Regions from separate parts of the Halomonas sp. GFAJ-1 genome, predicted to be linked through region 2. Evidence: predicted binding sites of a transcription regulator. Region 2 holds the regulator's gene; each other region holds the start of a gene.
The links. The regulator sigma-54, encoded in region 2, starts transcription at its own class of promoters, with help from an activator protein. The targets are predictions, from matches to a motif close to TGGCACNNNNNTTGCTNT.
Positions count from the first base shown of each region.

Region 1: a site for sigma-54 is predicted at 2,238-2,255, ahead of urtA (urea ABC transporter substrate-binding protein). Genes of this name have one in related genera too.
Region 3: a site for sigma-54 is predicted at 2,119-2,136, ahead of MOY_RS07985 (urease accessory protein UreD). Genes of this name have one in related genera too.
Region 4: a site for sigma-54 is predicted at 4,698-4,715, ahead of MOY_RS07685 (P-II family nitrogen regulator). Genes of this name have one in related genera too.

Region 1 is NZ_AHBC01000027.1:188,914-196,467, reverse strand. Features, by position in the region: gene urtB (urea ABC transporter permease subunit UrtB) at 1-625, opposite strand, end outside; gene urtA (urea ABC transporter substrate-binding protein) at 761-2,113, opposite strand; gene MOY_RS07930 (tripartite tricarboxylate transporter permease) at 2,491-3,981, opposite strand; gene MOY_RS07925 (tripartite tricarboxylate transporter TctB family protein) at 4,030-4,512, opposite strand; gene MOY_RS07920 (Bug family tripartite tricarboxylate transporter substrate binding protein) at 4,620-5,615, opposite strand; gene MOY_RS07915 (response regulator) at 5,812-6,543, opposite strand; gene MOY_RS07910 (ATP-binding protein) at 6,572-7,554, opposite strand, start outside.
Region 2 is NZ_AHBC01000040.1:155,009-162,562, forward strand. Features, by position in the region: gene pmbA (metalloprotease PmbA) at 1-464, shown strand, start outside; gene MOY_RS11870 (HPr family phosphocarrier protein) at 505-774, opposite strand; gene rapZ (RNase adapter RapZ) at 836-1,753, opposite strand; gene ptsN (PTS IIA-like nitrogen regulatory protein PtsN) at 1,829-2,299, opposite strand; gene hpf (ribosome hibernation-promoting factor, HPF/YfiA family) at 2,304-2,612, opposite strand; gene MOY_RS11890 (RNA polymerase factor sigma-54) at 2,700-4,115, opposite strand; gene lptB (LPS export ABC transporter ATP-binding protein) at 4,221-4,988, opposite strand; gene lptA (lipopolysaccharide transport periplasmic protein LptA) at 5,000-5,491, opposite strand; gene lptC (LPS export ABC transporter periplasmic protein LptC) at 5,500-6,072, opposite strand; gene MOY_RS11910 (KdsC family phosphatase) at 6,072-6,614, opposite strand; gene MOY_RS11915 (KpsF/GutQ family sugar-phosphate isomerase) at 6,644-7,554, opposite strand, start outside.
Region 3 is NZ_AHBC01000027.1:200,366-207,919, reverse strand. Features, by position in the region: gene ureC (urease subunit alpha) at 1-465, opposite strand, end outside; gene MOY_RS07995 (urease subunit beta) at 462-782, opposite strand; gene MOY_RS07990 (urease subunit gamma) at 863-1,165, opposite strand; gene MOY_RS07985 (urease accessory protein UreD) at 1,193-2,077, opposite strand; gene MOY_RS17155 (hypothetical protein) at 2,420-2,854, shown strand; gene MOY_RS07980 (PepSY-associated TM helix domain-containing protein) at 2,939-4,330, shown strand; gene MOY_RS07975 (SCO family protein) at 4,378-4,971, opposite strand; gene MOY_RS07970 (copper chaperone PCu(A)C) at 4,974-5,510, opposite strand; gene MOY_RS07965 (hypothetical protein) at 5,592-5,999, opposite strand; gene MOY_RS07960 (diguanylate cyclase) at 6,128-7,489, opposite strand.
Region 4 is NZ_AHBC01000027.1:138,196-145,749, reverse strand. Features, by position in the region: gene MOY_RS07710 (methyl-accepting chemotaxis protein) at 1-387, shown strand, start outside; gene MOY_RS07705 (LysR family transcriptional regulator) at 392-1,318, opposite strand; gene MOY_RS07700 (ferredoxin--NADP reductase) at 1,500-2,276, shown strand; gene glnK (P-II family nitrogen regulator) at 2,443-2,781, opposite strand; gene MOY_RS07690 (ammonium transporter) at 2,989-4,236, opposite strand; gene MOY_RS07685 (P-II family nitrogen regulator) at 4,283-4,621, opposite strand; gene MOY_RS07680 (accessory factor UbiK family protein) at 4,971-5,333, shown strand; gene MOY_RS07675 (YifB family Mg chelatase-like AAA ATPase) at 5,549-7,057, shown strand; gene MOY_RS07670 (alpha/beta hydrolase) at 7,054-7,554, opposite strand, start outside.

The DNA.
Region 1 (7,554 bases), on a different contig from region 2:
GGGCACGGGGGTGAAGGCTACCGCGCAGTGCCTCAACGCCTTCAAGCTGGCCACTCTCTACTTGATAAATGGCAAGCGCCTGGGCAAGGCGACGCTGTACCTGGCGGTCCTCCTCCTCTGTGATCAGTTCACCGAGCGGCTCGGCTAGCTCTTCATCCACTTCACCCAATAACCGTTCTGCCGAAGAACGGCGACGCTCAACATCGGGTGAATAGAGGTCCACCACCGCAATGGCGCTGCGTAGCTGATTGCGCAGGGCGTTATTAATACCGATGCGATCCAGCTCGCGGCGCGACATATCGCCCAGAGGTTCATTGGTCAACGCATCCGCCACTGGCCAGTCACGACCACGGTTATCAAGCACCACCACAAAACGGCCGTCGTCAGTGCGTTGTAAGCGGCCATCCAGGAGTGCCTGTAGCCAGTCGCGGGCGCGCTCATCGTCGCTTTGCACTATGGCCGTAATCGCCTCTCCTTTGGCAGGATAAGAACGCACGTCCAACGCTTCGAGCAGTTCCAGCGCGGCTGAGTCATCAGGTGGGTTGGAGTCAGATTGTGCTTGTGCAGTGAACGAAATGCTCAGTAGCAGCGCGCACAAAAGCCCCAAGGAAAGGAAACGCCTCATAGGGGTTCTTCCTTTGGTTGTCTAACAAGGGTTGTCTAAAAAGGAGAGGTAGCGTGCTCCCTTGCCGCGTGTTGTTGCACTGCTTCGCTTGGCATCCATGGGCCTAGCGAAGCAGTGCGGCAAGGGATAAGGGTGTTACTCAGCGAGGGCCGCCTCGGCTTCTTCTGCTGCGGTGCTACCACCACAGGAGCCGGTCGCAACGTTGAAATTGCCGCAGCGCATGGGCGCACGCCAGTCGGCGATCAAATCACGTGAACCCGGCAGGTAGTCAGACCAGGCATCGCCCGCAACGGTTGACGGCGTTTGCCATACGATGTCGAACTGGCCGTTATCCTGCACCTCACCAATCAGCACTGGCTTGGTAATGTGGTGGTTAGGCATCATGGCCGCATAGCCGCCGGAGAGATTGGGAACCGTTACGCCAATAATTGCCTCTTTTACTGCATCAACGTCGGTAGTACCTGCTTTACGTACCGCTTCCGCCCACATGTTGAAGCCGATGTAGTGCGCTTCCATGGGGTCGTTAGTGACGGCTTCCTCATCGCCGGTCCAGTCAATCCAAGCATCTATAAAGTCATAGTTTTCGTCGGTATCAACGCTCATAAAGTAGTTCCACGCGGCCAAGTGGCCCACAAGCGGCCCGGTATCAATACCTGAAAGCTCCTGCTCACCTACCGAGAAAGCAATCACCGGGATATCCGCAGCGTCAATGCCTTGGTTAGCCAGTTCCCGGTAGAAGGGAACATTGGCATCGCCATTAATCGTCGAAACCACGGCGGTAGATTTGCCCTCTTCACCAAAGCGGCGTATTTCAGAGACGATATTCTGCCAGTCCGAATGGCCGAACGGCGTGTAGCTGATCATGATGTCTTCGTCTGCCACACCATGCTCATCTTTTAAGAATGCTTCCAGAATCCGGTTGGTGGTGCGCGGGTAGACATAATCGGTGCCGACCAGTGCAAAACGCTCGATACCGACTTCATTAATCAGATACTCAACGGCAGGAATCGCCTGCTGGTTGGGGGCCGCGCCGGTATAGAAGACGTTTTCAGAAGACTCTTCCCCTTCGTACTGTACCGGGTAGAACAGCAGGCCGTTTAGCTCTTCAAACACCGGTAGAACGGCTTTACGCGATACCGAAGTCCAGTTACCAAACACAACGTCTACTTCATGCTGAGCCAGCAGCTCACGGGCGCGCTCGGCAAACAGCGGCCAGTTAGAAGCCGGGTCGACCACTACGGCTTCAAGCTCGCGGCCCAGCAAACCACCGGCGTCATTCTGCTGCTCAATTAGCATCTCAACGGTGTCTTTTAGCGTTGACTCACTGATCGCCATGGTGCCTGAAAGCGAATGAAGAATACCGACTTTGATGGGGTCGTTATCTTGGGCAACCGCGTGGGCGCTGGCGCCCATTACCGCGGCGGCAATTAAGCCAGTGGTAAAACGGCCAAGGGTGCGAGGGTGTGTCTTGCGCTGCAGTGTGGTCACTTGAACCTCCTTGCGCCCCTTATGCTTGGGGCTCTGTATGTTGGCTGCGTGCTGAAACCTCTGCCTCTTGCTGCTACCGGCATTGGTGCGCTTCAGCACGTCCACTAGAGTGGTACCTATTACGCCTGCAAGGGGTGCGCCACACTGGAACAAATGAATTTAATAAATAATAAATCAAACACTTAGCCATTAACTAAGAAACACCTAAAAACGCTTTATGCACTAACGTAGCGCGCTAACGCATCCTTAATGCACGGCTTGGATGCACCAGGAGAGCACCATGCACCAAGAAAGCATTCACAGCGATTTAGTGTAAAAAACTAAAAAAACGCCCTAGCTAGGCTAAGGCGCTAAACGTTTTTTAAAAAGAGGGATGCTTAAGCCACGGGGCGCTTACGACGCTTCTTTAAGAGCGGTAAACCAAGCGACAGCAGCGCAATAAGCAGAAGGCTCAGTGAGATGGGTTTTTCAACAAAAATCATCCAGTCCCCGCCAGAAATCTGCAGCGCGCGGCGCATGGACTCTTCCATGATATTGCCTAGAATCAGCGCCAAAATCAGCGGTGCTGCGGGGAAGCCAAATAAGCGCATCCCCAGGCCAATCAACCCAAAACCAAGCAGCAGCAGTAGATCAAATACGCTGAAGCTCATGCCGTAAACGCCAATCATGCAGAAGATTAAAATCAGCGATAGCAGCAGTGGCCGTGGTAGATCAAGAATTTTGGCGATCAGTGGAATCAGCGGCAGGTTGAGTACCAGCAGGAAGATGTTGCCGATATACATACTCGCGATAACCCCCCAAAACACATCCGGGCGCTGCTCAAGCATCATTGGCCCAGGCGTTACCCCCATCACCAAAAGCGCACCCAGCAGCACCGCCGTCGTACCAGAACCCGGCACACCCAGCGTTAGCAGCGGCACAAATGAACCGGTACAGGCAGCGTTATTGGCCGCTTCCGGGGCAGCAACCCCCTTAATATTGCCCTTACCGAAAGTATCGCCATCTTTAGCAATACGTTTTTCCATGCTGTAGCCAAGAAAAGAGCCAATCGTGGCCCCTGCGCCAGGCAGCACCCCGGTAAAGAAACCAAGTACCGAGCTACGGCTGATAGGGCCTGCAATCTGCTTCATTTCACTGCCCGACAGTTTTAGCGAGCCAATCGCATTTCGCTTCGGCGCTTTACCGCCACCGCCCCGTAGCAGCATGTAAAAAACTTCTGCCAAGGCAAAAATACCCAGAGCCACCACCAGAAAATCGATACCGTCGAGCAAGTTAATAGTGCCAAAGGTAAAGCGCTCGGTACCCGTTTGTAAGTCGATACCAACAATGGAGATCATCACACCCACTACCGCCGCAATTAACCCTTTCACCAAGGATTTATCCGATAGTGAGACCACGGCGGTAAGGCCCAGTACCATCAACGCAAAATACTCCGGTGGGCCAAAACTCACCGCGACTTTGGAAAGTAGCGGTGCCACTAGCATCAAAAAGACAATCGAAATGGTGCCGCCAATGAAGGAGGCATAGGCAGCAATAGCCAGCGCTTTCCCGGCCATCCCCTGCTTGGCCAACGGATAGCCGTCAAAGGAGGTCGCCACCGTGCCTGCAACACCGGGGGCATTAAGCAGAATAGACGACGTAGAGCCGCCAAAAATCGCGCCGTAGTAAACCCCCGCCATCAAGATCAGCCCTGACGAAGGCTCCATGGCAAAGGTAATCGGAATCATCAGTGCCAGTGCACTAATCGGCCCTAGGCCCGGCAGCATGCCGATAATAGTGCCCGCAAATACACCAGCAAAGACATACGCAATATTCATTGGCTCAAGCGCGATGCCAAAGCCATACATCAAATTGTTTAAGGCATCCATGGGAGACTCTCTCGCAAAACCCGCTACAAATTCAGCATCACGGTGTGATTAGAACGGCAGAACGCCGGTTGGAAGGTAAACATCCATGACCCGCGTCATCGTCAGATAAAGCACCAGCACCACACCCAAAGAGGACGCTAGGTTGACCCCATGACGTTGGTAGCCGTAGTAAGCGGTCAAGCCAACGCACAGTAGCGTTGAGGCAAGCACAAAACCCAATGGCACCAGCAGCAGCGCGTAGGCAGCAATGGCCAGCGCGGTTATTACAACGCGTGCCCAGGGAGTAAGCAGCAGCGGCCCTTGGGTAGCGTCTTGATCGATTTCATCGGCGCCTGCAATCGGGGTGGGTTTCTCAAAAAAGAGAAAAACCGATAGCAATAGCAACGCCGCGCCCAGCACTTTAGGGAACAGGTCAGAATCCACTGGTCGTGGCAACGGGAAAACAGGAATCTGCCACGCCATCGCTAGATAGGCAGCCGCCAACAGCGCTAACACAAGTGCCAGCCACTGGTTAGTGTTTAATCGAGTCATTGGAATCTCTCCGAAGGCGCCGTGGCATTTAAGCACTGCCTTGCGGTATCGGTCTCAGACGATGAATCCCGATGGCGAAACGCCATCGGGAGGACTCAGAGGAGCGCTTACTGGCGCAGTAGGCCAAGCTCGCTCAGCACGTCGCTGAATAGCTCTTTCTGCTGATCCAAAAAGTCGCCAAATTCTTCGCTGCTTTGATAGGCATCAATCCAGCCCAGCTGATCACGGGCCTGCTGCCAACCGTCGGTTTCTAGCATTTCAGCGAAGAGATTTTCATAGTAGGTGACGGCTTCTTCAGGCATGTCGGGGGTACCCATCACGCCACGCCAGATATCGAACGTGTAATCAACACCCTGCTCTTGGTAGGTGGGGACATCCGCTAAGCTGCCCGTCAAACGCTCAGGTGCGGATACGCCCAGTGCACGTAATTGACTGCCTTCTCCCAACTGGCCAGCGGCTTCACCGGCGCCGGTAATAACCGCTTCTACATGCCCCCCCATCAGGTTGGTCATGGCGTCGCCACCGCCTGAGAACGGAATGTAGTTGACGCTAGAGGCATCTAACCCCGCCGCTGATGCCAAGCCCGCCACTGAGATGTGGTCCATAGAGCCAGGGGCACTGCCGCCACCAACGCTCAAACGAGGGTTCTCTTTTAACGCATCAAATAGGTCATTGATGGTTTCATACTCAGCGTTTGCAGAAACCAAAATGATGGAGTAATCGGTAATTAAGCGCGCGACCGGTGTGAAATCAGTGTGGTCGTAGCGGGAGGCACCGGCGAGCGGTACCAGAATTATCGGTGGGCTGGTCGCAAACAGCTTGTGTGGGTTACCGCTATCGCGGGCGATTTGCGCCCACGCGACCGCACCGCCGCCGCCAGGCACGTTAATCGCCGCAAAGTTACGCTCAGCAAGCTGCTCTTCTTGCAGCACACGGGAAACGGTACGTACCAGTGTGTCCCAGCCACCGCCTGGGTTAGCCGGGGCTACAAATTCAATTGAGCGGCTCGGCGACCACTCTTCAGCGTGAACGTTGGTTGTTACGGCAAGGGCAGCCATCGGCAGGGCCAGCACGGCTAGGCGCTTTAGGGAAGGCGAGATCATTGGCGTTCTCCACGATTCAGCTATTTTTTATAAGCGTATTGTTATAAACAACGTTATAAACGTGTGGTTATATGCGTGTTGTAGTGTGGTTACGCTGAGAACGTTAGAAGAAGTTAGGTTCAGGGGACAAGCTTATGGGCATAAAGGACAAACTGTTCTTTATGTGCGTTTTGTTCATTTTGTTCACGCGGATACATTACAGCGCCTCTAACCAGCCTTTCGCCGCGGCTAGTAGCCGGTAGCGCCGCTCAGGTCGACCAACATCGCCATACCCTAGCTCTGCGTTAACCGCCTGTTCAGCCACTAAAAACTCCAAGTAGCGCCGCGCCGTGGAGCGGCTTGCCCCCATGGTGCGCGCCACCTGCATAGCCGTAAGCGAGTCCTGTGCTGCTGCCAGCGCATCCACCACGCGGCGTAGCGTTAATCGGTCAACCCCTTTGGGTAGCGAGCGCGTCGCTGGCCGCGGTGGCTCGTTCGGCTGCAACCGCGCTAGCACCTGATCTAGCTCGTCTTGATTCATTTCAACGCGATTGGCCAAGGCTGCTCGCTCTCGGCGAAAGCGGCTCAACATCTGGCTCATCCGCGTGACTTCAATGGGTTTAATCAGGTAGTCGAAAACGCCACCGCGCAGCGCTTCGCTAATGGTTTCCACTTCACGGGCGGCGGTCACCATCACAATATCCACATGCACATAGTCGCGCCGGATAGCCCATAGCAATTCTAGGCCTTCCACATCAGGCAAATACGCATCCAATAGAATCAGTTGGATAGTGTCAGCATGCTCGGCCATTAGCGCTTTTGCTTCGCTGCCGTTGCGTGCCATTCCCACCACATAAAAGCCGTCGCTCTGTTCGATAAACGCTTTATGGATATCAGCAATGCGAAAATCGTCTTCGACGACCAAAATACCGTACTGCGCCGTAGACATAGTCATCCCTCTTATACTGGCATCGTTATTATGAGTAGGACGTCGTGGCTGCTTGATCGCAAAGCGAGCGATCAAGCACAGCAATAAAGCACGCACCGCCTAATTCGCTCTCTTCTAGCGTCACCTCACCGCCGTGCTGACGGCACAGCCGCGCGACCAAGGCTAAACCAATGCCACGATGCTTGCCGGTTTTAGTCGAAAACCCTTCTTGAAAGATCGACTGTGCATGCTCACCAGGGACGCCTGGGCCGTTATCCTCTACTTCAATCAACAGCTGCTCCCCCAGGTCGGTAAAGAACAGGCGGACTGTTGGGGTATCGCTGTTTGGGCCATTAAGCGCAGCATGGCAGGCATTATCCAATAAGTTGCCCACCACGCTCATCATGACCTCTTGTCCAGTGGGCGTTAAGGGGCTGGAGAGTGAGCTCTGCTCATCAATTTCCAACGCAACCCCAAGCTCTCGGGCACGGGTCAGCTTACCCAGCAGCGTTCCGCTTAATACCGCGTCGGTGACATGGCGCATCAAAAAGCTCATCTGCGCCTGAGCACGTTCAGTTTCGTGATGAATCAGCGCCAGCGCCTCGTCAATACGTTTTAGCTGGAGTAAGCCTGAAATAGTGTACAGCTTGTTAGAAAACTCATGGGCTTGAGCACGCAGCATATCCACATCACGGCTTGCCTGGGTCAGCGCTTGGGAAAGGTCAACAATCTCACGGCGGCTACGAAATGTGGCAACGGCGCCTTCAATCTCGCCTTCATGCACAATCGGCACGCGATTGACCACCACCGGGTGGTCACCCAGCCACATCTCCTGGTTGAACTCCTGCTCACCGTGCCTTAATACTTCCAGTAGCCGCGAATTAGGCACCACTTCGCGAATCGGCTGGCCCAGCAGCACATGCTCATCCAGCAATCCTAAAAAACGCCGCGCTTGTTGATTCACTAAGGTAATCTGCCCCTCGCGGTTGACCGCCAGAATACCCTCGTGGATCGACTGTAAAATCGCCTCTT
Region 2 (7,554 bases):
AAGTGGGGGCAACCGCAAGCTCTCCCTTCGATGGCGAAGGCGTGCAAACGCGCAATAACCGCTTTATTGACCAGGGAAATATCGCAAGCTATATGCTTTCATCCTACAGCGCTCGCCGTTTAGGGATGCAAACCACGGCTAATGCTGGCGGTGCGCGTAATATTCGATTGGTAAACCCTGCCACGAGCCGGGACGCGCTGCTGAAAGAGATGGGTCGGGGGATTTGGGTAACCGAGCTAATGGGGCAGGGCGTTAATGGCGTTACCGGTGACTATTCAAGAGGGGCAGCGGGTTTTTGGGTTGAAAATGGGAAAGTGCAGTACCCTATAGAAGAGTTCACCATCGCTGGGAATCTCAACACCATGTTTGCGGGCTTGGTCGGTGTTGCTGATGACATAGACACCCGTGGCAGTATTCACACCGGCAGTTGGTTAATTGATGCCATGACGGTCGCAGGCAGCTAGCAACTCATGTTTGGGGATGGCGGTTAGCTGATTAGTTCCATCATTGATCCTCATCAAATCTCGCGTCGAACAGGCTTTGGATAGCCTCCAACGCCTGTTCAGCGTCATCGCCCTCTGCGATAACCTTTAACTCGGTGCCACAAGGTGCTGCTAGCATCAGTAGCGACATAATATTAGCCGCGTCGGCCTTTTGCTGTTGCTTGTAAACGAAAATGTTGGCTGAAAACTGTTGCCCGCATTTGACCAGTTTAGTCGCCGCTCGCGCGTGTAAGCCGCGCTGATTGGTAAGGGTTAAATTTCGTTCTGGCACCCTGGTTCCTTTTTGCCGAGTGGTGTCGTCTTGTTGGATACGTGCATCTAAGGTGTTAAAGCTACTCAGGTTCGACTGGTTCTGAAGGTGATGGTTGCGCCGGTTGTTCACCGAGAGTGTACTGAATTCCCAGTTCTCGATGCCTTAGCTGTACTTCCCCTATGTGTTTTACGAGCCGTTGCGCGAGTTCCTCCACCATGTAAACAGAGCGGTGCTGGCCGCCGGTACAACCGATTGCAATGGTCATATAGCTTCTCTGGCTGTTTTGGTAAGCCGGCAGCCACTTCTCTAACCAGCTGTAAATGTCGTTGCTCATCGCATCGACAATGGGGTAACTGCTGAGAAAAGCCACAATGTTAGCGTCTCTGCCAGTGTACTGACGTAGCGTCGGGTCCCAGTAGGGGTTAGGTAAGCAGCGCACATCAAACACAATATCGGCATCTAGGGGTACGCCCCGCTTGTAGCCAAATGACTCAAAGGTGAGGGTTAGCTGGTCGCTATGCTGATGGGCGACTTGATCAGTAATACGGCGACGTAAGTCGTGCACCGAAAGCCGTGAAGTGTCGATCATGAGATCAGCAAGGTCGCGTATCTCAAGCAGCGTTTCTTCTTCTTTGTTAATGGCTTCCTCAAGCGTCATGTCGCTATCGCGAGTTAGCGGATGTCGACGACGTGTAGCGGAGTAGCGCTCTAATAAAATTCTTGCATCGGTGGTCAGGTAAATTACCTGGAAACGAATCTGCCGCTGGTTGAGCTCTTCAAGTAGCGTTGGCAGGCGCTCAAGAGCTGCTGGCAGGTTACGGGCATCAATGCTTACCGCTAAATGGGTACGCCCACCCTGAACACGCAGCTCATCTACTAAAGAGCCAAGCAGCATCGCAGGTAAGTTGTCGATGGCGTAGTAGCCAAGATCTTCTAACGCTTGTAAGGCGATAGATTTACCGGACCCAGAACGGCCGCTAATGATCACCAATTGCATAGAGTTTCTCTTGGGCTGCCAAAAAAAATGAGGCTTAAAATGAAGAAAGGTAGCGGCTAGCGTCGAGGTAGACGCTTAGTGCGCCGATTTTTCACGAATTTTTGAGGTGATAAGCTCAAGAAGTTCACGCTGGCTAGTACTTTTCCGAAGCTGCAGGCGCATATCAGCCTCGTTCATGATGGTGGCAACTTGCCCAAGTAATGCTAAGTGCGTGTCGTCAGCTTCTTCCGGCACCAACAAGACAAACACCAGATCGACAGGGTCGCCATCAATGGCATCGAAATCGACTGGCTCGGCAAGCTTTAAAAAGCCGGCAATAGGGGCGATGCAGTGGGGGCTTCGAGCATGGGGAATGGCAACGCCATTACCTATACCAGTACTTCCCAGGCGTTCGCGACCAATTAAACGGCTAAAGACTTCCTGGCTATCCAGGCTAGGGGTGTTTTGGGCAATAAAAGTGCTGAAAAACTCCAGCACCCTTTTTTTGCTGCCCCCGGGCACGTCGTATAGCACGCGCTCCGGGGGGAGTATGGTTTCCAACGTCATTGAATTAACGCACACCAGCGCCTTGGGCGCGAGCTTGTGCTTTTTCCTTGTGTTTAACGAGTTGACGATCGATCTTATCCGCTAAAGCATCAATAGCGGCGTACATGTCATTATCTAATGCTTCGGCGTGAAGATCAGCCCCGGCTGCGTGCAGTGTGCAGGCAGCTTGCTGTCGCTCTTTCTCAACAGATAAGGTCACTTGTACTGTCGTAATGTTGTCGTAGTGGCGCTCAACGCGCGCTAGTTTTTCATTGACGTAGTCACGCAAGGCGTCAGTCAGATCTACATGATGACCAGTGATATTTACTTGCATTGACGTGCTCCTTATCCATGGGACTGTACTTCGATTGTAACCCTTTTTACGCTGTTGCAAAGCCCTATAGCGGTGTTTCCTTGTTCACTAGCGTAAACGGCGCCGTTCACTTGAAGAGGGAATGCCCATTGACTCTCGATATTTGGCGACTGTGCGCCTTGCAACACTAATTCCGCCTGCTTCCAAGAGCGTCACCAAACGGCTGTCGGAAAGCGGCTTGCCCGGTGGCTCATCTTGCACGAGTTTCTTAATCCGCGCGCGGATAGCGGTGCTGGAGTGGCTGTCGCCACCATCTTGGCCACTGACCTGGCTGGAAAAGAAATACTTGAGTTCAAATACTCCTCGGGGCGTATGAATATACTTTTGAGTGGTCACCCGGGAGATGGTGGATTCATGCATCTCCACGGCTTTGGCTATGTCCGCTAAAATTAACGGTTTCATCGACTCTTCACCATGCTCTAAAAAGCCAATCTGGCGCGCGATAATTTCTCGACCCACTCGCAGCAGCGTATCATTTCGGCTCGAAAGGCTTTTAATTAGCCAGCGGGCTTCTTGAAGGTGCTCTTTAAGGAACTGGTTATCTTGGCTTTTATCAGCACGCTTTATCAAACTTGCGTAGTCAGGCTGAATGCGTAGCCGGGGCAACGCTTCTGGATTAAGTTCCAGGTGCCAGCCTTCATTATCGTGCCGCACGACCAAGTCTGGGGTTATATAGCTATCATCGCTGTCGCCGTAGGCACTGCCGGGGCGCGGGTCAAGGCTGCGAATGAGGCGAATAACATCATCGAGTTGTTCATCATCCAGGCTCAAGCGTCGTTTAAGCAGCCGTATATCGTCTTTGCCGAGTGCCTCAAGAAATTGACGCACCAGCCGTTTGGCAGGTACTAAAAGCGGCGTCTCCTCGGGGAGCGTGGCTAGCTGAAGCATTAGGCACTCGCGTAAGTCCCGCGCGAAGACCCCGGTGGGCTCAAACTGCTGTAAGCGCAACAGGGTGTTCTCTACTTCACGCTGGCTTAGGCCGTCCAGGCCCTGAGCTTTTAAGCCTTCGCGGATGTCGTTAAGCGGCTGAGTGATGTAGCCATTGGCATCGAGGGCATCGATCAAGCTTTCGGCAATAGTGTGCTCACGTAGCGTGAAGTCGGTCATGGCAAGTTGCCAAAGTAAGTGACCGTGCAGGCTTTGTCCTGCTGCCTGGCGCTCAAAATCAGGCCCTTCGCTGCTACCGCCCGTGCTGCCCATATCTTGGTAGGTGTCGGACCAGTCACTATCCACAGAAAGCTCACTAGGGATACTTTCGGCCCATTCTGCTTCCGGCGTCTCGGTGACCGCCTGCTCGCCAAATTCATCCTCTTGTTCCAGCATTGGGTTAGCGTCGAGCGCTTGCTGAATTTCTTGCCGCAGGTCGAGTGTTGAGAGCTGGAGCAGCGCAATTGCCTGCTGCAGCTGAGGTGTCATGGTCAGCTGTGTGCCGATACGCAGTTGAAGAGAAGCTTTCATGACCATCTGAGAACCACTCGTTAATCAGAAAGCTCCACCCTAGTGCGAGTTATCCTCAGGTGCAAGTGCAATAAGCATGCCATTAAAAGTAATTAGTCGGTAGGCGCCTGTTTATAGGCGGAAATCAGCCCCGAGATAGACGTCGCGCACCTTCTGGTTATCGAGGATAGACTGTGGGTCGCCGCTAGCAATGATTTGGCCATCGCCAACGATATAGGCGATATCGCAGATATCGAGCGTGTCTCGTACGTTATGGTCGGTGATGAGGACACCGATATGTCGCTGTTTGAGCGCGCGTATAATCGTTTTGATATCACCCACTGAAATAGGGTCTACGCCTGCGAACGGTTCATCTAGCAGAATAAACGCAGGCTCGGTTGCCAGTGAGCGGGCAATTTCAACGCGCCGACGCTCGCCACCGGATAGGCTCATGCCCAGGTTGTCGCGGATATGGGTAATGTGGAAGTCTTCAAGTAGCGATTCTAGACGCTGTTCACGGGCGCTACGGTCAAGCTCCTTTCGAGTTTCAAGTATTGCCATGATGTTGTCGGCGACCGAAAGCTTACGAAAAATAGAGGCTTCCTGGGGCAGGTAGCCAATGCCTGCAATAGCCCGTTCATGCATGGGTGCGCGGGTGAGGTCTAGATCATCAATACCGACGCTGCCTGCGTCAGACTTAACCAACCCAACGATCATATAAAACGAGGTGGTTTTACCCGCTCCGTTCGGGCCGAGTAGCCCCACAACGCTGCCTTGGGTAATCTCTAGGTTAATATCTTTCACCACCCGGCGACGCTTATAGCTTTTAGCCAGGTGATGAGCATAGAGCGTTTTTACCGGAGCAGTTTCGTTAGTTGCTGTGGTGCTGGGGGTTGTCACAAATAAACTCCCTATTGCGCGGGCTGTAGGGTCATGCGAATACGCTGTGATTCGCTTCCGTCGACTTCTGAGCGGGCCTGCACGACCTCTCGGTCAATGAAGTATTCCAAGCGCCCCCCCTGGAAACGATCACCTCGTTGCGTAAGCTCTGCCTGATCGATGAGTTCAACCCGGCGTTCGGCGACATGATAGATAATACGACGTGCCCAGCCTTCCATGGGTGTTGTTTCACCGTCTAGCTGGTTCCGTAGGTAAGCGCGCTCACCCGTGGCGATTGCGCGGGCAAGTTCGCCAGCATCATTGCGCTGAATTTCGACACGCTCCCCGCGAAGCTGCATCTCACCCTGGCGAATATTAACATTGCCGCTATAGACTGCCGTGCCAGCGCGCTGATCAAGATCTAAGCGGTCTGCTTCAACTTCAACCGGCGCTTGCGTTGTTTGGGCAGCCGCTGAGAGCGGCACCGCTAGGGCTAAAAGCGCGGTGCAGATTAAAACTTTCATAGCGACTCCTAAGGCGTCTGGGTGGCGGGCGGGTGGAGGCCGCGCACATTATCGGTTAAACGAACCTGGCTAGTGTCAAGCCACACATCCATGCGTGAAGCGCTGATCCGCTGTGGCGGTTGCTGCAGAAGCACCGGCACGTCGCTCCATGCATGGCGTGTCATGCCGTTATAGTGTAATAACTCCGTATCCAACTGCCAGCCTTCATCCGGTGCCAGTAGTCTGGCTGCGCCGGTTAATGTCAGCGCGTGTGTGTCCGTATTGAGCGTGCCTGCGTTGGCGGTAGCTAGCCACTCTCGCTGTTCACCATCAAATAGCGTTACTCGGGGCGAGGTGGCTTGCGTCATGGCCCGCTGGGGGGTATGAACTAAATAGGGCGTGACCAGCGACTGTTGAATAGCACCCGTTTCGCCAAACAAAGTGATTTCAGCGTTTTCTAGCACATAGCCAGGCTCATCGGCTTGAGCATCTGGGTCTGGAGCGATGTCTTGCGGGCCGCGGGGGTCTATCCATACCAGCAGGGTGCCCAGGGCAACCACAACCCCGGTTAGCCAGACGCGCTTTTTAACCCGCCGAGTCATTACGAATGCCTGTGTAGATAGGTGTCCATCACGGCATCCCAGTGGCCTTGGGACATGAGCAGCGTATCGCAGATCTCACGAACCGCGCCGTGGCCACCAAGGCGATCGGTGATCCAGTCCGCGTGGGTATGCATGTAGTCGGGTGCATTGGGAACGGTAATGCCTACTCCAGAGCGCTTGATAGGGGCCAAATCTGGTAAGTCGTCGCCGCAGTAGGCAACTTGCTCTAAAGTGATGTCAAGGCGCTTACAAAGGTCTTTGAGTGTGGCGAGCTTGTCTTCACAGCCTTGATGGACATGGGTAATGCCCAGAGACGCGGCGCGTTGACTGACCATGGTAGAGTCTCGGCCGGTAATCAGCGCCACATGAATACCAACGCGTTTTAATAGCTTTAGGCCGTGGCCGTCCTGGGTGTGAAACGCCTTAATCTCAATGCCATCCGCTTGGAAGTAGAGCCGGCCATCTGTCAATATGCCGTCGACATCAAGAGCGAGTAGACGTACACGACGAATGCGATCAAGTAGAGCATCAGGTAGGGCCATAGAGCCTCCTTGTAAGTGTTCAATAGTTTTCAGATAACGCCGCTAATCAAAAGATCATGCATATGTAAAGCGCCGATAGGTCGCTGCTGTTCATCGACCACGGCAAGCGCAGTGATACGGCTATCCTCCATGATCCGAACAGCTTCTGCAGCAAGCACATCAGGCCCAATACGTTTCCCAGGCCGTGTCATGACATCGTCAACACACACCTCTCGCAGGTCATGAAATTGATCGAGGGTGCGGCGTAGGTCGCCATCGGTATACACGCCGGCTAAGCGTCCATCGCTATCGACGACACAGGTGAAGCCAAGGCCTTGCCGGGTGATTTCCAACAGGGCATCCCGAAGTGGGCTACCCAGCGCAACTTGGGGAAGGCGAGCACCGTCATGCATGACGTCTTTAACACGCAGTAGCAAACGTTTGCCTAAGCTGCCGCCAGGGTGAGAGAGGGCAAAGTCTTCAGCGGTGAAGCCGCGAGCTTCTAAAAGTGCGACGGCAAGTGCATCTCCTAGCGCTAGCGCTGCGGTAGTCGAACTGGTAGGCGCAAGGTCGAGCGGGCAAGCTTCTCGCTCAACACCACTGTCCAGGTGGGCATCAGCATGTTTAGCCAGCGTGGAGCCGGGGCGGCCGGTCATGCTCACCAGGGGGGTGCCGAGTCTTTTAAGTAGCGGTAAAAGAGCGGTTACTTCGGCCGTTTCGCCAGAGTTCGATAGCGCTAATACCACATCGGCACGGGTAATCATGCCAAGGTCACCGTGGCTAGCTTCCCCAGGGTGGACAAAAAAAGCAGGTGTTCCAGTACTGGCAAGGGTAGCGGCTAGCTTGCCAGCAATGTGGCCAGATTTTCCCATGCCGGTGACCACTACCCGGCCTTGGCAGGCAAGAATCAATTGACAGGCATGATCGAAGCCTTCGTCAAGCTTCGCCTGCAGGCCCCCAA
Region 3 (7,554 bases), on a different contig from region 2:
AGTCACGCCGCTCATGAGCGCTTCTTCTACCTGTTGGGGGCAGATAAAGTGGATATGCGCGTCGATGCCGCCAGCGGTGAGAATCTTGCCTTCGCCTGAGATAACTTCAGTGCCAGGGCCAATCACAATCTCCACATCAGGCTGTACGTCGGGGTTGCCCGCCTTGCCAATCGCTGCAATGCGCCCGTTTTGCAGGCCAACATCGGCTTTGACGATGCCCCACCAGTCTAAAATCAGCGCATTAGTAATCACCGTATCCATGACCGTACCGTCGTTACGCTGGCTTTGCCCCATACCGTCACGGATAACCTTACCGCCGCCGAACTTCACTTCGTCGCCGTAGTGGGTGGCATCTTTTTCAACTTCAATCCACAGCTCGGTATCGCCCAGGCGCACGCGGTCGCCCACCGTGGGGCCGTACATGTCGGCATAGGCTTGCCGGCTGATTTTGTTAACCGATGTCATTGGTTACCTCCATCAAGTGCACCCATCACATCGCCGCGGAAGCCGTAGATTTCGCGCTTGCCGACGAAAGGAATTAGCGTGACTTCGCGGGTCTGGCCAGGCTCAAAGCGGATCGCGGTGCCTGCCGCCACGTCTAGGCGAAAGCCGCGGGCTTTGCTGCGATCAAACACCAGCGCGGGATTGGCTTCAGCAAAGTGGTAGTGAGAACCGATCTGAATGGGGCGGTCGCCGGTATTGGCCACTTCTACCGTGATTCGCTCGCGTCCCACGCATAGCTCAATATCACCGTCTTTTAACTGATACTCACCAGGAATCATCTGCTTGCTCCTTCGTCGCGTTGCTGTGAGGGGTAAGGCGTTAGGTGTGTGTCATAACTCCATCATTCACCCTTCGCTACTTACACAATGGGCGTGTGCACGGTGACCAGCTTTGTCCCATCAGGGAACGTGGCCTCTACTTGCACTTCATCGACCATTTCCGCCACGCCTTCCATCACGTCGTCACGGCTAAGAATTTCACGGCCGTAGCTCATTAGATCGGCGACACTTCTGCCGTCACGGGCACCTTCGATGATTTCAAAGCTAATCAGTGCGACGGCTTCGGGGTAGTTAAGCTTTAGGCCGCGTGCTTTGCGGCGTTCGGCCAGCTGGGCAGCTGAAAACAGCAGCAGCTTGTCTTTGTCTCGTGGGGTCAGTTCCATGGGGCATGTCTCCAGCGGTGCATCACATTAGGTTAGCCAAATGCGTGGGGTGTGGGCTGTACGCTCAATCCAGCGCGGGCGTAATAGGTGCCAGGCCTGTTCACACAGCGTCCATGCTTCATTACGGGAGTTGCCAAGGTAGCGCAGCAGCAGCACGCCGCGGCGAACGGTAACCGCCCAGCGCGGGTTATCCGGCAGTAACTCGCGTAGCTCATCAATCGCCGCCCCGGCTTCTTCCAGGCCTACCGCCCATAGCGTGGCTTGTACTGTGGCGCCGCCCTGGCCCCAGCGCCCTGCAAAGCGCGGGTGAGATGGGTCTAACGGCTGGCGCTCTAGCCACAGCGGCTTGCCATCCAGGGTTAGCCGAAAGTGCTGCTCAATGCAGCCAGAAAGGTAGGGGAGTTCGCTCGCAGGACGGCCAAGGGCCATGATTTCCCAGCCTAGGCAGCGCGCGCTGCCGTGAAGCGCGATATGAGTGCGCTGGTTGCCCTTGGAACCATCAAACGCGATGGTTTCCTGGGGCAGCCACTCAAGTATGCCGCCATCGTCCACGTTCAGTGCGGTGTGCTGAGCCCAGGCAACGCCCTGGCTGTCGGCTTTATAGAGTTTATTTGCGGCGGGGGTGGTTAGCAGCGCATGGGCCCCGTGCTCTACGTGGGCATTAATCGTCAGCGCATCGCCACTGACCAAGCCACCCGGCGGGTGCAGCACATATACATGGCAGGCTTGCGCGCTGCCTTCGGGGTAAAACGGGCGCTGTACCCGAAGCGGCCCCTGATGGCGGGCCTGGGTGAGCCGGGTAATGCCGTCGCGGTTAGCAAAACGCAGCGCCAACGATGCCGCCCAGTGGCGGTCTTGGTCAAACCGGTGGCCGGAGCCAGCACGCGGTGTTGCGGGTTCGCACAGCAGCATGGGGAGCGGTCGCATCCTTTTTGATAAGCCTTTCCCCGTTTAATGCAAAGAGTGCGCCAAAATGGTGAAAGCGCCGCCATATCCCCTATCACTTCGCTGGCACTCTCCTGGCTGGGCAAACAAAAGCCTTTCTTGCACCAAAACCGAACACAAAAAAGCGTGGCACTTTAAGCGCGCACCAAAAAGGCTCATAAAAAAAGAGCCATCAAACAGGCCATACGCGACACCATGTCGTTAAGAGCTCACCGTATTGTGTTCAGTGCGAACCCTGTAAACTGTGCGAGCGTGAATTGCGGGTACAGCACTCTCACGGCCAGATTCGTGTCATACCAAGCTCGTGGCATGACATCATTTGCCCTGACAACGTTCATCAGTGTGGTAGGGATGCATCCATTTCGGTCTGCCGACTCTCTCTGGTATCGCGCAGCGCTTTGTCTGGCGTTCGTCGCGATCTACCTGCTGTTTGCCGGGCCGCTGCTTTCCCAACTGCAGGCGTCAGGTCATGCCCACCATGACGAGCATGCCTTGTGTCTCAGCCACTCCGACCCTACTCCCTCCTCGTCCCACGCACTGGAGCACTGGCACCACCAGTGTGATTACTGCGGTGTCTGGCAGCCGTCATCCTCGGCACCCAACCACCTTCCTGCCATTGGGCAGGGCGTTTATCGACGCGTCGCCATTGCCAAACACGTTCTCCCAACGGACGGTGGTATGGCTCGATTACCCCCACGCTTGCCCTCGTGCTCCCCCCTTGCTGCAGGCCAGTTAACCCCATGACTGCGCGGGGTAGGCGCACTTAGCGCCTTGCCCACCTGTTACCCAGTGGTGGCGCCTCCTTAGGGGGAGTCGCTGCTCGCCGCTATGCAGCGGCTCTGGAGCACCCACATGTCGACTATTTCCACATCTCCACCCGCGCGCAAAGCCGCGCTGGATCTGTATCGCGCCGTCTGGCGCTGGCACTTCTATGCCGGGCTGCTGGTACTACCCTTTTTGATCATCCTTTCACTGACGGGCGCGCTGTACTTATTCAATGACGAGCTGGATGCCTTCATACATTCCGACCTAAAGCGCGTGGCAGTTCAGGAGGCCGCCCAGCCCCCTGCCGCTCAGGTCAGTGCGGCACTGCAGGACTACCCCGGCACGGCGGTGAAATACACCTCCCCCGCCACGCCGGAAAGCTCGGCTGAGATTACCGTCAACACCTTGTCTGGCGAACGCCTGGCGGTCTACGTGAATCCTTACACCGCCGAGGTGCTGGGCTCGCTGGATGACCGGGGAACGGTGATGTGGACCGTGCGCTACCTGCATAGCTTCAAGCTCTTCGGACAAACCCCGCGCAAGCTGATCGAGATGGCAGCGGGCTGGTCGATCCTGCTGGTCGCTACCGGTATTTACCTCTGGTGGCCGCGCAACGGTCGCGACGGCGTGGTGAGCGTGCGCGGCAAACCCAACAGCCGAGTGTTTTGGCGCGACCTGCATGCGGTGCTGGGCATCTTTACCGGTGGGGTTATCGTATTTCTGGCCATTACCGGCATGCCTTGGTCAGGCGTATGGGGCGGGCAGGTCAACCAGTGGGCCAACGGCAACAACTTCGGCTACCCCTCGGGGGTACGCGTGGAAGTGCCCATGTCCAATGCTTACCTGAGCGATCAAGGCACCACCAGCTGGTCGCTAGAGCAGGCCCAAGTGCCGGAATCCACCTCACTACCCACGCCGACACCCCGCCTTGGGCTGAACAGCATCGTAGCGATTCTGGATGAGCTGGGGCTACAGCAGGGCTATGTCGTCAACCTACCCACAACGGCAGCAGGCGTCTACACCGGCTCCATCTATCCGGATGACCTGGCCCAACAGCGGGTAATCCATCTCGACCAGTACAGCGGCGAGCCGCTGATCGACATGCGCTACGCCGATTACGGCCCTCTGGGCCGCTGGCTGGAGTTCGGCATCAACGTTCACCTGGGGCAGGAGTTTGGCCTGGCCAATCAGCTCTTCCTGCTGGCCGCCTGCCTAGCCATCATCGTGATGTGCGTGGCCGCGGGTGTGATGTGGTGGAAACGCCGCCCCTCTGGCGCCATGGGCGTGCCGCCCCTGCCTGCCGACACGCGGGTGTTCCGCGGGCTCATCGCCCTGCTGGTCATCGGCGGGTTGCTGTTTCCACTGGTAGGCGCGTCGCTGTTGGTGATGCTGGTCATCGACTGGTGCATCGTGCGGCCGCGTCAAGAGCGCCGCCTTGCCAGGCACGCCACTTAGGCCTGCTACCCATCAACGCCGACGGCTGGTCGGCGTTGATGGCCTATTCAGGAAGATGACAGTAAGGATATCAGGGGTGCCTTGGCAAACTCCGGCTCGACATCGTAGGCCAGAGTGCCCACGACGTTACCTTCGCGATCCAATAGGTAGGTGGCAGCCGTATGGCTGAGGGTGTAATCGCCTTGTCCGAGTGATACACGCTCGTACTGAACCTGGTAGGCGTCAGCCATTGCATCAATTTGTGCCTCGTTTCCAGACAGACCTCGTATGCGCTCGTCGAACACCGAGAGGTAGCGCGCCAGCTGTTCAGGGCCATCACGCTGCCAGTCCAGAGAAACAAAGAGATAGTTGAACTGATCTGCCTGCGGCCCCAACTGCTGAATCAAACGCGAGAGTTTGAACAGTGTGTTAGGGCAAACATCCGGGCAGTAGGTAAAGCCAAAAAACAACAGTGTCGGCTTTCCGATCAGCTCATCTTGCGTAACGACCCCACCTTCAGTATCCACCAACTGAAATTGCCCACCCAGCTCGGCCAGCGTCGGGCCCTCGGATTGACGGCCGAAGACCACAAAAAACACGGCCAACGTCAGTAGCAATACCAACGAACCAATGGAAAGCAGCGCAACGTCGCGGCGTGGCACGCTTAATGTGCCATATGGCTGTGTTCTTGGTGCTGGTCAGCATGAGCACTAAGGCCATCAGGCGAAGACCCGACAGGCACTACCTGAAGCTGAAGCTCAATACTGTCAGCACGCTGGAACTCCAGCGTGACAGGCAGCGGCTCACCTTCCACGATAGGGCGGGGAAGATCCATGAACATCAGATGCAAACCACCGGGGGCTAGGGCCACTGATTCACCGGCAGGAATTTCAATACCACCCGGCAACGGGACCATGCGCATCACCTCGCCGTCCATTTCCATGGTATGAATTTCCGTTCGCTCGGTGATAGGGGTCGAAGCGCTGACTAGCCGATCGCCTTGATCGCCATGGTTAGTAAGCGTGACAAATCCTCCCCCAGCGCCTGCACCGGGCGGCGTAGCGCGTGTCCAAGGCTGGGAGGCTTTAATATGTGACGAGCCACCATCCGCGTCATCATCATGCGAACCGCCATGATGGGCAAACAGAGTGGTACTGACTAATAGCAGCGAGGAAAGCAGTGCTGTACGAAGGGTAAACATAAAAAGCTCCTATAAAGCGTAGACAGAGACACTTTGTTGCTAATCAAAAGTGCAACACAAAGCGACAGACCTCATTAATGGTTAAGATAGTAGGAACGCTGTCACGTCAGGAGGTGCACGCGCATAACAGAGCATGAACAAGCCAAAGGCTTGCTGAAGAGGTTCACAATAAGGAGGCAAAGCCTCCACATCAGCCAAGGCTATAAAGCCTTGCGGTACGCTCGCCAGCGCAGCACCAAGTGCGCAGGCTGATTTGCATAGAAGATGATTAAGCTCGCTGGAGCCTGCGGTATCCGTCGCGCCACCCCGATTAGCCATCACACCGTGGGGGTCGCACAACACAAACAGCGGAGAGTGGCCACCACTACCAAGCAGCGCTGCCTGAGCATAGCCACCCAGCAATACGTGCAAAAACAGCACATACGACACAACGATAGCAATGACGATACTCTTGCGCTGGTTTCTCTGTCGACGCCACCGATTCGTCATGGGGTAGGCTGATCCTTGCTATTATTGTGCTTGTTGTAAAGCGCGAGTGAATCGTATCGCTAGGTATTATCAGCATAGTGCGAGGTGAGCACTAGGCCGTGTGTCATTTTGCCTCCATCGCTTATCGCCTATTGCACAATGACCCGGTTACGCCCACCGCGCTTGGCTTGGTAGAGCGCTTGGTCGGCGCGCTGCATGGAGCGCTGGTAGTCCGGGTGGCCATCGTGGAGTGTTAATCCAACGCTTACCGTCACATTGAGCAGTGTATCGGCCGTTGCGAGCATAGGCTCTTTGGCCACGGCTTGCCTCAATCGCTCGGCAAACAGCCGGCTGCCATCCTGGTCAGTGTCGACCAATACAATTAAAAACTCTTCGCCGCCCATGCGGAATACGTAGTCGCCACCGCGAGTGGAGCGGTCAAGAATACTCGCTACCTGCTGCAGTACGCTGTCGCCAGCATCGTGCCCATGGGTATCATTGATCGACTTGAAGTGGTCGATATCCACCATTAATAGCGCAAAGCGCTTGTCTGAATGGCGGGCAATCTCAACTTCACGGTTAAGTACTACGGAAAGAAACTTACGATTAAGCAGCCGGGTTAAACTATCGCGCCCTGCTTCTAAACCTGAAGCGCGCTCTAGCACATCATCTAACAGCATGATGATGGTGCGCGCAGCGGTGCGAATATCGCTCAACGCCCGCAGCCGTGCAGTGGTATCTTCGCTGGCCAGGGCCTTTAACCATTCGCTATCCACCTGCTGAATGTGGCGCGATATCGTCGTAATTTCCGGCGCGCCCTCAAAGGCATGGCAGGCTTTATGAAAGTACCATAGGCCAAATTCGGAGTTTGCTAGCCGGGGAAAGTTGGCTATCTCCTGCTGGGCGGCCACGGCAAACATCAGCGTATTTTCCCAGTCCAATAGCGCCGAACGCTGCCGCTCGCGCTCATCGCCGATACTCTGGGTCAGAGAAAAGAGCTTGTATGCCTCTTCAGTGCGCGCATTGCGGTCACTGGCGACGGAGTAGGCGTGACTCATAATTTCCATGGCCATATCAATATGGTTGGAGACATACACAGAGGCGTCTCCCGGCGACAGCGGGCTATCAAAAGTGGCTTTCATCTGCTGATAAATTGCCTGTTTAAGCTGTCGTGCTCCGTTAAGCACTAGATTAACCGGGATATCGATACGGGCATGCACCTGGCCAATTTTTTCCTGATGCACGACCAGCGCATCGAAGTCAGCCAGTTCTACGGCAAACATGGCACTTAGCCAGCGCTGCATGGAAGGGTTTAAGCGCTGATGCACTTGGTCGTTAGAGAGAAACAGCGAGGCATGAGGATCTTCTAGCATGACGCTGTAGAAGTGATCAGCAAAGTGGGCGCAGTGTTGTTCGATCAGCGCTTCCACCGCTTGGCGTAACGCCATCGGCGTACTTTCCAGCAGCGTTCGCCACTCGGTAGCGAGCTGATTTTTATCTTTATAACGCATACTCCACCCGGCTCTGGTTGTTAAGGCGAGCCATGTTACCGTAAAGCAATGTTGCCAACACGAAC
Region 4 (7,554 bases), on a different contig from region 2:
AGTAGCGACGCCGCCAAAGATATTCGCCAGCGTATTGATGCCTCAGCCAACAAAGTAGAGAGCGGCACCCAAATGGTGCGCGATGCCGAAGCCGCTATGCGTGAGCTGGCCCAGAGCGTAACGCGCGTCACTCAGATGCTAGGAGACATCAGCACAGCAGCGCAAGAACAGAACGATGGCATCAGCCAGGTCAGTATTGCTGTGACCGACTTAGACCAGATGACCCAGCAAAACGCTGCCCTGGTGCAAGAATCCACCACCGCTGCCGAACAGCTGAAAGACCAAGCCGATCGGTTGGCCGCATTGGTGGGTGGCTTCACACTTGAAACGACTGGCAGCGAGGCGCTAAAAGAGTATTCACTGCCGGCTCCAGAAACGTGCCGCTGATGGGCTAAGGAATCGGCGGTAGCGGAATATCATCGCTACGCTTAGCGCCCGCGGTCATTTCGCGGCAGAGCCGCAGGAACTCACGCACTCCGGTGGTGAGGTACTTGTGGCGGTGCCAAATAAAGGTGAACTGGCGTCTTAAGTCTAACTCCGGCGTGGGCAGCGGCACTAAGCTGCCCCGTCGGAAGGCATCGCGTAGCGCCAACCTGGAAACGCAGCCGATACCCAGGCCCGATTCCACTGCCCGTTTAATGCCTTCGGTATGCTCAAGCTCCAGCAGGGTATTAAACCGACTGCGCCGATGGCGGGCGGCGTGCTCAAGGGTCATGCGCGTACCTGAGCCCTCTTCGCGCATTATCCAATCCTCACGGAGCAACTGCTCCAGTTCAAGATGCTCACGCCCCGCCAGTGGATGGCGCGGCGAGCAGAACACGCAAAGCTCATCTTCGACCCAAGGCTGGCTGATAATCATCTCGTCATCGCACTGCCCTTCAATCAGCCCCAAATCCAGCGAGTGCTGGCGCACGCCTTCGATGATATGCCGCGTATTGCGCACCGCTAGACGCACGCGGCTGCCGGGGTGCTGCTGCATAAAGTCACTAATCAGCAGCGTGGCTAAGTAGTTGCCAATGGTAAGGGTTGCCCCGACATCTAGCGCGCCTACCCCCTGCTGGCCGCGCAGTAGCTCCTCCACTTCTTCGGCACGGTCCAGCAAGGCCACGGCTTTGGGCAACAGCTGAAAACCGAGCGCATTAAGCTTTAACCGCTTACCTATACGATCCAGCAGTTGGCAGTCGAATTGGCGCTCTAGCTCCGCCAACGCCGTACTGGTCGCGGACTGAGACATGGCAAGCGCACGCGCTGCATGGGAAACGCTTTCGTGCTGGGCAACCGCCACAAAGACCTCTAGCTGGCGCAGGGTGTAATGCATAGCAGTGACCTATCCGTTCGGGGCTCTATATCTATTATTTAGATAAGTGTTATCAGTATAATTCACTTAACAGATATACCACCCGTTATTTAGAATTAGCAGCATCATATACAGCTATTTTTTATTCTTTTTTAGAATATGGCGGCGAGGCGTAGCCCACTCTGCCCCTAGAGGAGTCAGCATGAGCAAGTTTGCCTTAGAAGAAGTCCTCAGCGTTCATCACTGGAACGACACTCTGTTTAGCTTCCGCACCACCCGCGAGCGCAGCCTGCGCTTCAAAAATGGTCAGTTTGTGATGATCGGCCTGGAAGTAAACGGCAAACCGCTGATGCGTGCCTACTCCATCGCCAGCCCTAACTACGAAGACCACCTGGAGTTTTTCAGTATTAAAGTGCCCGACGGCCCTCTCACCTCGCGCCTGCAGCACTTAAAAGTGGGCGATCAAATTATGGTCAGCCGCAAGCCCACCGGCACCCTGGTATGCGACGACCTGCTGCCGGGTCGCAACCTTTACATGCTCTCCACCGGCACCGGTCTTGCGCCCTTTATGAGCCTGATCCAAGACCCTGAAGTGTATGAGCGCTTTGAGAAAGTAGTGTTGATACACGGCGTACGTGAAGTCTCGGAGCTGGCCTACGCTGACTTCATCACCAAGGAGCTGCCCGCTCACGAATACCTGGGCGAAGAGGTCGCCGAGAAGCTGGTTTACTACCCCACGGTCACCCGCGAAGAGTTCCACACCATGGGCCGCCTGACCGACCATATCCGCAGTGGAAAACTGTTTGAAGATACTGGTCTTCCGCCGATTGATCCGCGCCAAGACCGGGCGATGATTTGTGGCAGCCCCGCCATGCTGGACGACACCAGCGCGCTGCTGGACGAGCTGGGCCTGAATATCTCTCCGCGAATGGGCGAGCCAGGCGATTACGTGATTGAGCGTGCCTTTGTTGAGAAGTGAGTCGTGAGTCGTGAGTCGTGAGTAGAAAAATTCTAGTCACTTTAATGACCACATCACTAATACAAAGCCCCTGCTGGAGTTGATCCACAGGGGCTTTGTGCTGCTTACTATTTACAGTGCAAAAACTGACAGCTTTTTACTTCACCACTCACTATTCACCGTTAACCTAAACAGCGTCTTTCCCGGTTTCACCAGTACGAATACGGATCACCTGCTCAAGCGGCATGACAAAGATTTTGCCGTCGCCAATTTTGCCTGTATTGGCCACCTGCGTGATGGCATCGATGACCTGCTCCGCCATATCGTCATCGACCGCCACCTCCAGCTTTACTTTGGGCAGAAAATCCACCACATACTCTGCACCACGGTATAGCTCTGTGTGGCCTTTTTGACGACCAAAGCCCTTCACTTCAGTGACTGTAATGCCCTGCACGCCGATATCAGAGAGTGATTCGCGTACGTCATCAAGCTTAAACGGCTTGATAATGGCTGAGATTAATTTCATTGCGACATCCTCTAGCTTGGTGGCCTATTGTCGAAGGTTGGCGGGCCACTGTGGTTAAAGCCCATCACCCGTTACCGTTAAGCATACACCGCTACCGGCGGAGAATAAAAAATCAACGCAAATGTAGCCTAAGCGTATCCTAAAACAAAAAGGCCTCCCGGTTAGGGAGGCCAAGGGAGCGCGCCGGCTCACTTCATTAGCGCACGTTTATTTCTTAACGCTAAACTCAGGGTAGGCTTCAAGTCCGCACTCAGCGATATCCACCCCTTCATACTCTTCTTCTTCGCTAACGCGGATACCCATGATGGCTTTCAGCACCAGCCATACCACTAGGCTCGCCAAGAAGACCCAGGCGAAGATGCCCAGCATACCGATGATCTGCGCCCCGAAGGTGGCATCAGCGTTAGACAGAGGCACTGCCAGACAGCCCCAGATGCCTACCACACCGTGCACCGAGATCGCACCGACCGGATCATCAAGCTTCAGCTTGTCGAGCATCACGATGGAAACCACAACGATCAGGCCACCCACCATACCGATCAGCATTGCACCGAAGGCAGTAGGCGCCAAAGGTTCAGCCGTAATCGCCACCAAGCCCGCCAGTGCACCGTTAAGCGCCATCGTCAGGTCTGCCTTGCGGAACCATAGCTTCGCCAGGATAAGCGCAGCAATAACACCCCCCGCCGCTGCTGCATTGGTGTTTACCATGACTTGTGCAACATTATTAGCGGAGTCTACGTCTGACACCTTCAGCTCAGAGCCACCGTTAAAGCCGAACCAGCCCATCCACAGGATAAAGGTACCCAGCGTTGCCAACGGCAGATTAGCGCCAGGAATAGCCCGGATAGTGCCGTCGTTACCGTATTTACCCTTACGTGGACCTAATACCAGCACACCGGCTAAGGCAGCTGCCGCACCAGCCATGTGAACAATGCCCGAACCTGCAAAGTCTGAGAAGCCGATCGCATCAATCCAGCCGCCGCCCCAAGTCCAGTAGCCCGATACCGGATAAATCACACCCGTCATCACAACAGCAAAGGCTAAAAACGCCCACAGTTTCATGCGCTCGGCAACCGCACCCGACACAATCGACATCGCCGTGGCAACAAATACTACTTGGAAGAAGTAATCTGCACGCATGGAGTAGTAAGGCGCGTCATCACCGCCCGCGGTTACCGCATCGGCGCTGTTTTCACCGCCTAGCAAGAAACCAAGGTTAGGCAGGAAACCACCTTCCGCGCTGGAGTACATCAGGTAGTAACCCAACAAGAGGTACATGGTGCAGGCAATTGCAAACAGCGCGATGTTTTTGGTGAGAATTTCGGCGGTATTTTTAGAGCGCACCAAACCGGCTTCCAGCATCGAGAAGCCAGCCGCCATCCACATGACCAACACGCCACACATTAAGAAGTAGAAGGTGTCGAGCGCGTAACTCAACTCTGCAAGCTCGTTCATTGTCAGTTCCCCATTAACCATAGAAAGATGTTATTAGCTGGCTGGATTACACGGCATCAGCGCCGCGCTCACCGGTACGGATCCGAATCACGTCTTCAAGGGGTGTTACAAAGACCTTGCCGTCCCCGATTTTGCCGCTGTTCGCCGCGCTGCAAATAGCATCAAGAACGCTTTCCAGACGCGCATCATCAACAGCAACTTCCACTTTTACTTTGGGTAAAAAATCGACCACATACTCTGCGCCGCGATATAGCTCGGTATGCCCCTTTTGACGACCAAAACCTTTGACCTCTGTAACCGTGATGCCCTGAACGCCGTTGTCGGCGAGCGCTTCACGAACGTCGTCAAGCTTGAATGGCTTGATGATAGCGGTGATGAGTTTCATCCCGGTTCTCCCCTGCTGGATTAGCCCTGCTGAATAGGAGGCGACATGGTCGCCCGAAATAAGTGCTTGTCTCGTTAATGCGCATACCGTGCCACTCGATTTTTTTATTATTAAAGTCAGTAACTTGACAAAATATACGGAACCTTTAATACGCTTAGGACAAGAATTGAAATAGCGCGCAGCATGACGCTGCACCATAAGTGATCATTCAAAAAAGCTGCGCGCCCCATTTCGATGCAACGATAATCTGAGCGCACAAATGCAAACGACACATGCGTATTAGCGAAGGGTTGCGTATCCTTACTATTAAGCAGTTCACATTTATGCGTGTTCGTTTAAGGAGAGAACTATGGCGCCCCAAGACCGCATCAGCCGTCTCGCTCAGCAGATTGGCGATCGTTTACAAAACGCATCCCACGCTCCCGAAGATATCCAGAAAGGCGTACAGCAAGTCGTGCGTGGCGCCTTTGACCGCCTGGAACTCGTGTCACGGGAAGACTTTGATATTCTGATGGATGTGCTGCAGCGCACTCGCGCAAGGGTTGAAGCCCTGGAGCGGCAGGTGGCTAGCTTAGAAGCCACGGTAGAAGCCTCTGTGGCTAACAACACCACGCCGCTTGAGGCCGAGGTGCCCCCTACGCCTGATCACACCGACTCGACAAAGCCTATCCAGCCAGGGGCTGCTGCAAAGCCGAACGCCACCGACGAGTAAGCGTAAACGCGTCACCAAGACGGCAGTGCGTTGATACGCCTGCCGCCGCCCTCCTGCGCCAATGTGATGCATGATTATCCCGACTTCTCCCTACAGCACGCCATCGCCGCTAAAGGAACAGTGGTGGCTAATCCAGGGCGACTACTAGGTTTACTTGGTTAAAATAAAGTAAGATTTGGCTAAACCTGGATGATAACAAGTAGCGAGGGAGCGCGATGACATTAGCCATTGTTGCCACACGCGCAGGCGTTGGCTTAGAGGCACCGGCGGTACATGTAGAGGTTCATTTAGCCAATGGGTTGCCGGGACTTACGCTGGTGGGGCTGCCGGAAACCGCGGTGAAAGAGAGCCGCGAACGGGTGCGTAGCGCACTCATCAACGCAGTCTTTGACTTTCCCAACACCAAACGCATCACCCTGAATCTTGCCCCCGCCGACCTGCCCAAAGAGGGCGGCCGGTTTGATCTTCCCATTGCCCTGGGCATTCTTGCCGCCTCCGGGCAGATACCTGTAGAAGCATTGGAAGGCATGGAGTGCGCGGGCGAGCTAGCGCTAGATGGCAAGCTGCGCGCCGTGCCCGGCGTGCTGCCCTTTGCTTTGGCCACCCGGCGAGCGAACAAGGCGCTGATTATTCCTCGCGCCTGCGCCGATGAAGCGGCGCTGGCTGGCGATCTACCCGTTCTGCCCGCTGACTCGCTCTGGCAGGTAGTTGCTCACCTTTTGGGCCAGGAAAAAATCACACCCCATCAGCTCTCTGCGTCAGTTAAATCCACTGCCCCCATGGCAGATTTAGCCGACGTGCGCGGCCAGCATCAAGCGCGCCGAGCGCTAGAAGTCGCTGCTGCTGGCGGCCACAACCTGATACTGGCAGGGCCGCCAGGCACCGGCAAAACCATGCTGGCCAGCCGCTTGCCCGGCATTCTGCCGCCGCTTTCAGAAGAGGATGCGTTAGAAGTCGCCGCAGTGCGCTCCGTATGTGGGCTGCCGTTAGAAGCCGACTGGGGCCAGCGGCCGTTTCGCCAACCCCACCACAGTGCCAGCGCCGCCGCACTGGTCGGCGGAGGCTCTAAACCCAAACCAGGGGAAATCTCGCTAGCTCACCACGGCGTGCTGTTTTTAGACGAGCTGCCGGAGTTCTCCCGCAACGTCTTAGAAGTGCTGAGGCAACCCCTAGAAACAGGTACCATACATCTAGCCCGCGCCAGCCACGAGCGCCGCTACCCTGCTCAATTTCAGCTCGTAGCCGCCATGAACCCCTGCCCCTGCGGGCACTTAGGCGACCCACGCCAACGCTGCCAGTGCAGCGCCAGCCAAATTCAGCGCTACCAAGCACGGCTTTCAGGCCCGCTTCTTGACCGTATTGATCTACAGGTGGAAGTCCCCGCGCTGCCACCCGAGCAACTCACCGCCCAAACCCAGGGCGAGCCTTCAAGTGCCGTGCGGGAGCGCGTAATGGCCGCACGCGAACGGCAGATGGCCCGAGGCGCACTTAACAGCCAGCTGAGTGGCAAAGCCTTAGAAGCCGCCTGCGCGCTTAACGACGAAGAGCGCGCCTGGCTGGCAAGCGTGCTGGAAAAGCTCAAGCTTTCCGCCCGCGCCTACCATCGCGTGCTCCGCGTTGCGCTCACCCTGGCGGATCTACAGGGCGAGCCTAAACCCTCACAGCCGCACTTTATCGAAGCCATCGGCTACCGGCAGTTAGATCGAATGTTGAAAGGGGCTTAACGCACACTCTCGACAAAATGATCCAGCGCTTCAAATAGCACATCGCGGATAGGTTCCGCTTCGTTGACGAGATGGTGGCGGGCATCTGGGTGGCGGTGCACCTCAGCATTAGGGAATTTCTCCGCTAACACATCTAAGTTCCACTCCCAGTCGACGGTTAAATCCTGCTCACCTTGCAGAATCAAGGTAGGCAAGGGGTTAGGCTGCAGCGCCAGCAACCGCGGCATCCAGCGGCGCATGGCAGTAATCCAGGCAACGCTTAAACGCTCGGGCTGGAGCGGGTCGTGGTCGCGGAGAAACTCGGTAAACTGCTCATCGGTGGAGTTGGGCCGATAATTACGCGGCAGCTCCTTCACAAACGGGCTGGCTATCAGATGCAACCAGCTAGCTTGGCTCCAGCGCCAGGGGCGCACTAGCGGCGCCAGCAGCACAATGCCCGACCAGCCGGATGCTTCCCGCCGGGTAAGGGCATCAGTTGCCAGTATCGCCGCACCGGT